Linked DNA regions of Allosaccharopolyspora coralli. The protein of the gene in region 1 interacts with the protein of each later gene in a pairwise test. Links are inferred from orthologs where the notes say so. Each region holds a gene or a part of one and is shown on either strand. Other genes may lie near its edges.

Region 1 (5,611 bases):
GGCCAGACGAACGGCGCACCCACCTCGCCGGAGACCACGTCGATCAGCGGGGCGTCGAGGACGGTGCGGCCGTCGAGTTCGATGGTGATGTTGCCGGTCCCGGTGACGTCGCCCCAGGGCTCGCGGGTCAGCCAGATCGAGGACACCTCGCCTGCGCCTTCCCGTTCGGCGATGACGCATCCGCGGTCGCTCTGCCGCAGGCACGAGTAGGTTCCCTGGAAACCGTCGTTGTTGCTGCCGTCGTCGGCGAAACTGGAGAACTGCCTGCTGCGCTCCTGCCCCCGCAGCTGGGAGAAGCCGTCGATGTTCCGGTAGGTGTCCCAGCCGACCGCGCTCGCAGAGGCGCCGGGGTCGGTCTGGGCCTGTGCGGTGTCGCCGTCGATTCCGGCGGCGGGTGTGACCATCGCGAGTGCCGCGATGGCGAGGACAGCCCCGAAGCGCCGGAGCCCGCGTCGTCGTCTCATCATGCTCGCCTCCACTCCTCACCGACCGGCCGCAGACTCCACAGTGGATTTCTCGAGGCGTGTGGCTCCGGGACACGATGGTGGTGCGACTCGAATTCGTCGAATCCGGCCGCAGCAGAGACACTCGGCTCGCCGGTTCGGACGAAGGACGGGCATCGACACCGATGTCGGAAGCCATTCCGATTCCGGTGCCGATGATGATCTGCGTTCGATGGTCACCGATCACCGTGAATTCCGGCAACCACCACGGGGCGTTTTCCGGAGGAATGGCCGTGATGGAGCAATGAGACGCCGGAGCGTGTTCAATCCGGACAGCTCATGTGGTCGACACATTCCCGTTCGGGGGACCGCCGAGGAGGTTCGGACACTCAGGGAGGCGATCTCGGTCACGATTCCGCGCCACCGAGCGACCGCGGCCGTGAATGGCGGGCCCTGGTTCCGAAAACTCCGGGTTCCGTTCCCGAAAGAATCGACGTGAGCACGTCGACGAAATCGGGCAGCAGAATGCGGCCGTTCCGCGCGAACGCAACGGCCGCACCTTGATCTCAACCGGTGTAAGCACGTGATCTTGGTGTAGGTATGTCGTCGGTGGAGTGTGGAAGGCCGACGAGGAGTGTCCGGGTGGGACAGCGCACGATGTTGACGGGCGGCGATCGGGAAGAGATCTCGCGCGGTATCGCCGAGGGCGTGGACCAGGCGGTGATCGCGGAGCGGATCGAGCGGAATCCCAGCGTGGTCAGCCGCGAGATCCGTCGCCATGGCGGCCGGGCGCATTACCGGGCCCAGGTAGCCGTACGACAGGCCACGTCGGCACGAGCGCGGCCGAAGATCCGCAAGCTGGATACAGATCCGGTGCTGCGTGAGGTGGTCACGACCAAGCTGCGGGAGGGCTGCTCGCCGGACCAGGTCGCGGGCCGGTTGCGGCACGAACGGCCGGGCCAGCAGGCTTGGCAGGTGTCTCACGAGGCGATCTACACCTGGATCTATGCGCTGCCCACCGGCGAACTGGCTCGTCAAGGCATCTGGCTGCGCTCGGGGCGTAGCCAGCGGCGCTCCCGTGGCCGGGCCCGCAGCTCGGGTGCGCGGATCGTGGGTATGCGCTCGATCGAAACGCCCGGCCGAGGTCGCCGACCGCAGGGTGCCCGGACACTGGGAAGGGGATCTCGTGGTGGGCAAGGGCGGCAAAACCGCCATGGCCACCCTGGTCGAGCGTACGTCGCGCTACACCTGCTGTGTGGCGCTGCCCGACGGCAGGCATGACGCCACCACGACCCACGACGCACTCCTGTCGAAGATCAACGACATGCCGTCGCATCTGCTCACCAGCCTGACCTGGGATCAGGGTTCGGAGATGGCACGCCACGCGGCGTTGTCGCTGGCCGCCGACGTCGACATCTACTTCGCCCACCCGCACTCGCCGTGGGAACGCGGCACGAACGAGAACACCAACCGGCTGCTGCGCGAATACTTCCCCAAAGCAACCGACATCACCGACCACCAGTCCTACCTGGACACCGTGGCCGAAGAACTCAACAACCGCCCCCGCCGTATACTCGACTACCGAACCCCAGCAGAAGTCTTCACCGAGCTCCTCACCAGCTCACTTGCTTCCACCGACTGACACCGCCCACTCCTGCCCGCGGATCAGTTCTGGTTCAGCCGCTGGTACACCTCGGCGGCGTTCTGCTGCGTCACCAGTTGCGTCGGCAGCGTCTGCTGCTTCGGCACCTGCTCGCAGTCGACGAGGAGCTTCTTGGCGGCCTCGACCGCTTCCTGCCCGCCCGTCGGGTAGACGAACGTCGCCGCGAGTCGACCCTGCTCGACCGCCTTGATGCCACCGGACTCGATCGGTAGGCCGTCGATGCCGACGAACTCCATGTCCTGCACCCGTCCAGCGGCTTCGGCGGCGAGGTAGGCACCTTCGGCCATCGGGTCGTTCTGCGAGTAGACGGCGTCGATCTGCGGGTGCGCCTTCAGCAGTGCGTCCATCTGCTGCTGGCCGACCGAGCGCTCCCACTCGCCGTCGACGGTGTCGATGATCTCGATGTTCGAGCCCTCGATGCCCTGCTTGAATCCCGCTTCCCGCTCGGCGGCGGGCGTGGACCCGGACAGACCCTTGATCTGGACGATCTTGCCGCCGTCGGGGAGCAGCTGCTGGGCGAAGAACTGGCCGGCTTGACGGCCGATCTCGGTGTTGTCGGAGCCCACGAACGTGGTGTACGCGTCGCCCTCGACCTTGCGGTCGAGCAGCACCACCGGAATCCCCTCGTTGTAGGCCTTCTTGACGACTTCGGTCAGCGGCGCGGCCTCGTTCGGCGAGATCATCAGCAGGTCGACCTGCTGGGTCATCAGACTTTCGACGTCACTGACCTGCTGAGAGTTGTCTTTCGCCGCGTCGAGGAACTTCACCTCCTCGAACTGCGGCACCTTCTCGGCCGCCTTCCTGATGTCCTCGTCCATCCGGACGCGGTACGGCTCGGCGAGGTTCGCCTGGCTCATCCCGATCGTGTACCTGCCGTCCGGCCCCTGGCAGTTCTGCGTCGGGTCCTGCGGCTGCACCTGGCCGGTGTTCTGGCTGGTGGTTCCGCAACCGGCGGCCGAGAACGCGGCCGCGGCGCACCCGACGGCGATCCAGGACTTCATCGTCTTGCGCATCGTGCATTCCTCCCGGGTGGACCGTCTCCTACTGCGTGGGCCGGAGCCGCTGCAAAGCCGCCGCAGCCACGATCACGAGTCCTTTGATGAGCAACTGGATATCGGTGTCGACACTGTTGAGTTGCAGAATGTTGTTGAGAATGCCGAGAAGCAGCGCGCCCGCGATGGTGCCGACGACCGAGCCGCGTCCACCGGCGAGACTCGTGCCTCCCACCACGACGGCCGCGATGCCGTCGAGTTCGTAGGCGATACCGTCGTTCGGGCTGCCGGTGTTGAGCTGTCCGGCGTGGACGATGCCGGCGAGCGCGGCACACAGGCCGGCGATGACGAACGCGGTGATCTTCACCCGGTTCACCGGGACACCGGACAACCGTGCCGCCTTCTCGTTGCCACCGATCGCGTACAGGTGCCGCGAGTAGGCGCTGGTGCGCAGGAACAGGATCGCCGCCACCGCCACGATCGCGAAGATGATCGCCGGGATCGGCACCACACCGCCGAACGTGCGCTCACCGAGCAGCGAGAACGCCATCGGCGCCTGGTCGGGGCCGTCGCCGTAGGAGATCTGCACCGTCTCCCCGCCGGACCACATGCGCGCCAGCCCCCGCGCGATCTGCAGCCCGGCCAGCGTCACGATGAACGCCTGCACCCCGAGCAGCGCGACCGCCGCCCCCTGCAGGAACCCGAACACAGCGCCCGCGAGCAGGACCAGCAGCACCGCCGGGATCATGCCGAGGTTGTTCTCCACCATCAGCACCGCCGAGCCGACGGCGGCGAGCCCGAGCACCGACCCGACCGAGAGGTCGATGCCGCCGATGAGGATGACGAAGGTCAACCCGATCGCGATGATGCCGATCTCGGAGACCTGCCGGGTGATGTTGAACAGGTTGTCGCTGGTGAGGAACAGGATCTGCCCGTCGCTGTTGCGCGGCGAGAACACGATCGCCGCGAGGAAGACGGCCAGCAGACCGAAGAAGCTCTGGAACCGGAACAACGAATCGACCAACCCGGTCCGCGAACTCGGCGACGCTCCCGTCGCCACCGCCGTGTCCGCCTCGTCGCGCGTCTCGCTCACCGTGCACCTCCCCCCGTGCCGACCCGCTCCCCCATCGCGGCGGCGAGCAAGTCGGCCTCCGTCACGTTCTCGGTCTCGTACTCGGCGACGCTGCGGCCGCCGCGCAACACCACGACGCGGTGGCACACGCCGACCAGCTCCGGCAGTTCCGACGATGCGAGCAGCACGCCGATGCCGCGCCCGGCGATCTCGCTGAGCAGCTGGTAGATCTCGGCTTTCGCCCCGATGTCGACGCCGCGCGTCGGGTCGTCGAGCAGGAGCAGTTTCGGCTCGGTCAGCAGCATCCGGCCGAAGACGACCTTCTGCTGATTGCCGCCGGAGAGGGTGCCGACGGGGTCGGCGATGCGGCCGAGCTTGACCTTGAGCTGGTCGACGGTGCGCTGCGTCTCCGCCACCTCGGAGCGGCGTCGGACCAGACCCGCCGTTCGGAGCCGGTCCACGATCGAGACCACGGTGTTGGCGAGCACCGAGTGGTTGAGCACGAGGCCGGAACTGCGCCGGTCCTCCGGCACGAACGCGATGCCCAGACGCAGCGCGGCACGGGGACTCCCGGGCCGGACGTGTGCGCCGTCCAGTTCCGCCGTGCCGTCCCACTGCCCCGAGGAACCCGCGCCGTAGAGGGATTCGAGCAGTTCGGTGCGCCCCGCGCCGAGCAGGCCGCACAACCCGACGATCTCCCCGGATCGGACGGTGAGGTCGATGCCGTCCGGTTCGCGCCTGCCGACCCGAGGGCGTGTCGGGCGGACCGCCAGCCCGGTGACACGCAGCAAGTCCTCGCCCACCGGGCCGTGCTCGTCCCGCAGTATCGTGCGGACCTCACGGCCGACCATCGCCTCCGCGGCTTCGTCAGCGGTCATCCGCTGCGCGTCGAACTCGGCGACGTGCCTGCCGTTGCGCAACACCGTCGCCCGGTTGGCGATTCGTCCGATTTCGTCCATTCGGTGCGAGATGTAGAAGATGCCGGTTCCCGACCGGCGCAGCTCGGAGATCACCGAGAACAGCCGCTCCACCTCGGTGTTGGACAAGGCCGACGTCGGCTCGTCCATGATCAGCACGCGGGCGTCGAGTGCCAGCGCCCGCGCGATCGTGACGAGCTGCTGCTCGCCGACGCGGAGCTCACCGACCGGCCGGGACGGGTCGAGGTCGATGCCGGTGCGGGCGAGGACGTCGCGAGTCGCGGCAGCCATCGTCCGCCGGTCGATCACCCCGAACCGTCGGACTTCGCGCCCCAGAAAGAGGTTCTCGGCCACCGACAGGGCGGGCACGAGGTCGAGCTCCTGATGGATCATCGCGACACCGGCCGCTTGGGCGTCGGCGGGCTTGCCGAAGCGGACAGGCGTGCCGTCGACGGACACGTCGCCCTCGTAGTCAGAAACCTCGCCGGAGAGGACCTTCATCAACGTCGACTTGCCCGCGCCGT
Region 2 (5,095 bases), 2.7 Mb from region 1 along the record:
CTTGGCGACGACCATGACTCCCGTCGTGCCCGCGTCCAGCCGATGCACCACGCCCTGACGCTCGGCGGCTCCGGAGGTGGAGATGCGCAGGCCGGCGGCGGCCAGACCCCCGACCACGGTCGGACCTTCCCAGCCCGGGCTCGGGTGCACAGCGACCCCGATCGGCTTGTCGACGACCACGATGTCGTCGTCCTGGTGCACGATCCGTAGCCCGTCGACGGGAACCGCCTTGACCTCCAGCGGATCACCGGCCTCCGGCAGGGAGACTTCGAGCCAGGCACCGGCGACGAGCCGGTCGGACTTGCCTGCGGGATCACCGTCGAGGTGGACCTCGCCTGCGGCGGCGATCTCGGCGACGACCGTGCGGGACAGTCCGAGCAGCTTCGCCAGGCCGGCATCGACCCGCATCCCGTCCAGACCGTCCGGGACGGGAAGCGTGCGCAGATCGCTCACTGCTCGCCTCCCTCGGCGCCGGACTCGCTGCGTTGCTTGCGCTTGCTCTTGTGGATCGTGCCGTCGTAGTCGCGGCCGAGCAGCGTCAGCAGCACGATGAGCGCGCCGCCGCAGACGATCGCGGAGTCGGCGACGTTGAACACCGGCCACACGCTGCCGTCAGGTGCGAACAACGAGACGAAGTCGACGACGTGGCCACGCAGCGGCCCTGGCTGGCGGAAGATCCGGTCGACGAGGTTGCCGCAGGCACCGCCGAGCACCAGTCCCAGCCCGAGCGCCCAGCCGGTGGAACGCAGCTTGCGGGCCAGCCACACGATCACCCCGACGATGACGATCGCGAGCAGCGCCAACAGCCAGGTGAGCCCGGTGGCCAGCGAGAACGCCGCGCCCGGGTTCCGGAACAGCACGAGGTACACGGCCCCGCCGAACAGCTCCACCGGCGGCTCGCCCTCGAGCTCGGCCACCGCGACGACCTTGGTGACGACGTCGACGACGAGCAGCAGCGCGGCGATACCGAACAACAACGGCAGCAGCCGCCGGGGTCGGGGTGCGGAGGGAGTGTCCCGTTCCGCGGGCGCCGGTGGGTCCTGATCGGGTTGTTCGGCGTTCACGCCACCATTGTCCCCGACCCCACCGGCGTCGCTCGCAGCCACTCCCGCCGGGTGGGCGTCACCAGCGCAGGAGTCGCCCGAGCAGGTCGTAGCCCATGCCACCACCCGGACCCCGATCGTCGGGTCCGCCGTAGGCGGCCACGATCGTCGCCGAGCGTTCCGCCGGGGGTGTGGGTTCCGCGGCCTCGGACGTGGCGGAGAGCCCGAGCGCGGGAGCCAGCGCGAACGCGGCGACGGCCATGCGGGAGAGTGACGTGCTCATCGGACATCGACCACCTCTGTGTCAGTGGCGCGACGTGCCCGCCGGAGCACGACTGCCCGCATGACTCGGCGAAGGCCGCGCATCCGACGAGGATCACCGACGGACCACGCGAGGACACCGAGTCACCCGGCGGCACCGTGCGATATCGCGGACATCCCAGGCATCACGCCGTCTCAGAGAGTAGCCCCGGTCACAGCACCCACCAAGGCCTCCGCCCGGCTGGTCCAGTCACACAGAGCGACCACACGCGACCCCGATGCCGTCTCAGGCCTTGACGACCTGCACGCTCACCTCGAGCCCGTCACCCACCGTGCCCGACGAGCTCGCCGAATCAGTGGCGTCCGCAAGCGCGGAGTTCCGTTCACCGGAAGCGCCGTTCGTCTCGAGTGAGTCGGCGAGAGTCTCCCCGGCGATGAACTCGCGATGTGCGGACACCGCGTCGAGCACCTCCGAGGGTGCCGTGACCGCGACCCGCACCCGGTCCGAGACCTCCAGTCCCGCCTCACGCCGCGCCTGCTGCACCACCCGCACGACATCACGGGCCAGACCCTCGGCCGCGAGCTCAGGGGTGACCTCGGTGGACAGGACCACCAAACCCGCCCCGTTCGGCAACGCCGAAGCCGCGCCCTCATCGGTCGAGACCAACCGCTCGGTGAACTCACCCTCCACCAGCTCGATCCCGGCAGCGACGACACCGCCGCCCGGTGTGCGCTTCCAGTCGCCGGCCTTGACCGCCTTGATGACCGGCTGGACGTCCTTGCCCAGACGCGGCCCCGCCGCGCGCGCGTTCACCGCGATCTCGAAGCTTCCGTGAGTGGCGACGTCGTCGGTCAGCTCGACCTCCTTGACGTTGACCTCGTCGCGGATGATGTCGGCGAACGGCTTCAGCGCCTCCGCCTCCGGGGTCGCCACCACCAGCCTCGACAGCGGCAGCCGCACGCGCAGCTTGTGCCCCTTGCGCAGTGCCAACGTTGACGAGCACACCGCGCGCACCTGGTCCATCGCGTGCACGAGTGCCGCATCGGCGGGCAGCTCGTCGACCAACGGCCAGTCCGTGAGGTGCACCGAGCGACCACCGGTGAGCCCGCGCCACACCGCCTCGCTGGTCAGTGGCAACAGCGGAGCCACCACGCGGGACGTGACCTCGAGCACCGTGTGCAGCGTGTTGATCGCGTCCCGGTCACCCGCCCAGAACCGCTCCCGCGAACGGCGGACGTACCAGTTCGTCAGCACCTCGAGGAACTCCCGCACCGTCTGGGTCGCCCCGGCGAGGTCCAGCGCGTCCATCGCGGCCTGGACGTCGCCGACCAGCTCGTGGGTCTTGGCCAGCACGTAGCGGTCGAGCACGTGGTCACTGTCCAGACTGGACCGTCCCTCGACGCCTTCGGCGTTCGCGTACAGCGCGAGGAAGTACCACGAGTTCCACAGCGGGAGGACCGCCTGGCGGACGGCGTCCCGGATGCCCTTCTCGGTGACGACCAGGTCACCGCCACGCAGGATCGGGCTGGCCATGAGGAACCACCGCATGGCGTCCGAGCCGTCGCGGTCGAAGACCTCGTTGACGTCCGGATAGTTGCGCTTGGACTTCGACATCTTCATGCCGTCGTGGCCCAGCACGATGCCGTGCGCCGAGACGTTCGAGAACGCGGGCCGGTCGAACAACGCGGTCGCCAACACGTGCAACGTGTAGAACCAGCCGCGGGTCTGGCCGTTGTACTCCACGATGTAGTCGCCCGGATAGTGGTGCTCGAACCAGTCGGCGTTCTCGAACGGGTAGTGCACCTGGGCGAACGGCATAGACCCGGACTCGAACCAGCAATCCAGCACCTCCGGAACCCGGCGCATCGTCGACCTGCCGGTGGGATCGTCCGGGTTCGGCCGGGTCAGCTCGTCGATACCCGGGCGGTGCAGGTCCGTCGGCCGCACACCGAAGTCGCGTTCCAGCTCCTCCAGCGAGCCGTAGACATCACAGCGCGGGTGCGCCGGATCGTCGGAGACCCACACCGGGATCGGCGAACCCCAGTAGCGGTTCCGGGAGATGTTCCAGTCGCGCGCGTTCTCCAGCCACTTGCCGAACTGCCCGTCGCGGATGTGCGAGGGAACCCAGTTGATCCGCTGGTTGAGCTCCACCATGCGGTCCCGGAACTGCGAGACAGCCACGAACCACGAGGACACCGCACGCTGGATCAGCGCGTTGTCGCAGCGCCAGCAGTGCGGGTACGGGTGGTCGTAGGTCTCGTGCCGCAGCAGCAGCCCAGCTTCCTTCAGGTCACGGATGATGGCTTTGTTCGCGTCGAAGACCTGTTGCCCCGCGTACGGGGCCACCTCGGCGGTGAAGCAGCCGTGCGAGTCCACCGGCACCACCGGCTCGATGCCTGCGGCGTCGGTCACCACCTTGTCCTCCTCACCGAAGGCGGGGGCGATGTGCACGATGCCCGTACCGTCGTCGGTGGTCACGTAGTCCGCCGACAGCACCTGGTGGGCGTTCGTCCGGCCCGCGAAAAAGTCGAACGGCGGGTCGTACGCGAGCCCGAGCAGCTCCGAGCCCGTGTATCGAGCCACGACGCGATCGGCGGCGTCCTCGCCCAACTCGCGGGCGTAGGCGGCCAAACGCGCCTCTGCCAGCAGGTAGCGGTCGCCGCTCACGGTCTCCACGAGCACGTACTCGATCTCGGGATGCACGGCGGCGGCGAGGTTCGACGGCAGCGTCCACGGGGTCGTCGTCCACACCAGAGCCTGCGCGCCGTCGAGCTCGGAGTCCGGCACCCGCAACCGCAACCCCACGGTCACCGCAGGATCCTGGCGCTGCCGGTACACGTCGTCCATGCGGGTCTCGGTGTTCGACAGCGGCGTCTCGCAACGCCAGCAGTACCAAAGCACCCGGAAGCCCTCGTAGACCAGACCCTTGTCCCACAAGGACTTGAACGCCCACATGACGCTTTCCATGTAGTCCAGGTCGAGCGTCTTGTAGTCGTACTCGAAGTCGACCCAGCGCGCCTGCCGGGTGACGTAGTCCTCCCACTCGCCGGTGTAGCGCAGCACCGACGCACGGCAGGCCGCATTGAACTCGGCGACGCCCATCTGCTCGATCTCGGACTTCGAGGTGATGCCGAGCTGCTTCTCCGCCTCCACCTCGGCGGGCAGACCGTGGCAGTCCCAGCCGAACCGGCGCTCCACCCGGCGGCCGCGCATCGTCTGGTAGCGCGGCACGATGTCCTTGACGTAGCCGGTGAGCAGGTGGCCGTAGTGCGGCAGGCCGTTGGCGAACGGCGGACCGTCGTAGAAGACGAACTCGTTCGCGCCGTTCCTTCCCGCCTCGCGGTTGTCGACGCTCGCCCGGAACGTGTCGTCCTTCGCCCAGAAGTCGAGGACCCGGCGCTCGATCTCGGGAAACGACGGCTGTGCCTCGACACCGTTCGCGCTGTCGTCGGACTGGAGATGGACCTTGGGGTAAGCCATCGCGGGTGCGCTCCTCGTCGACCCCGCCCCTCGGCGAGGTGTGTCGTCTCCCTCGTACGAGCACCTTCGTGCTCCCACGGGGACGACACGTCGAGGACCGGTCACAGACCGGCTCGCGTTCCGCGGTACCACCCCGCTTGCCACCCACCGATTCCCGCCCGGTGAGGGCCGCTCGTCGTCGGCTGTCACGGGCCGAACCCGTCCGGGTCTAGTGGGGCGGACGCCCGTTCTTCCGGAGGCTCCCCGGTGATGGCCGGATCGACGCCGATGTACCCAGGGTAACCCGGGCGGTCCACCGCATATTTCCGGG

What was found. The genes of interacting proteins can lie anywhere in the genome.
Region 2: the proteins of GIY23_RS03960 (region 1) and ileS interact in binary tests that used the Escherichia coli proteins (3 or more experiments, as listed by UniProt). The link is inferred for Allosaccharopolyspora coralli from one-to-one orthologs.

The regions. Positions count from the first base shown.
Region 1 is NZ_CP045929.1:823,837-829,447, reverse strand. What follows is about bases 1,115-3,944. They hold GIY23_RS03960 (substrate-binding domain-containing protein), read right to left. Parts: upstream 3,120-3,944; coding sequence 2,109-3,119; downstream 1,115-2,108. Other genes in these bases: GIY23_RS03955 (ABC transporter permease), read right to left, coding at 3,148-3,944. In the rest of the region: GIY23_RS03970 (glycoside hydrolase family 172 protein), read right to left, coding at 1-467; more of GIY23_RS03955, read right to left, coding at 3,945-4,158; GIY23_RS03950 (sugar ABC transporter ATP-binding protein), read right to left, coding at 4,188-5,611. UniProt on the Escherichia coli protein: Part of the ABC transporter complex RbsABC involved in ribose import. Binds ribose. Also serves as the primary chemoreceptor for chemotaxis.
Region 2 is NZ_CP045929.1:3,500,407-3,505,501, forward strand. The notes cover bases 1,391-5,095. They hold ileS (isoleucine--tRNA ligase), read right to left. Parts: upstream 4,786-5,095; coding sequence 1,591-4,785; downstream 1,391-1,590. Outside these bases: GIY23_RS16330 (RluA family pseudouridine synthase), read right to left, coding at 1-408; lspA (signal peptidase II), read right to left, coding at 450-1,064; GIY23_RS16340 (hypothetical protein), read right to left, coding at 1,123-1,326. UniProt on the Escherichia coli protein: Catalyzes the attachment of isoleucine to tRNA(Ile). As IleRS can inadvertently accommodate and process structurally similar amino acids such as valine, to avoid such errors it has two additional distinct tRNA(Ile)-dependent editing activities.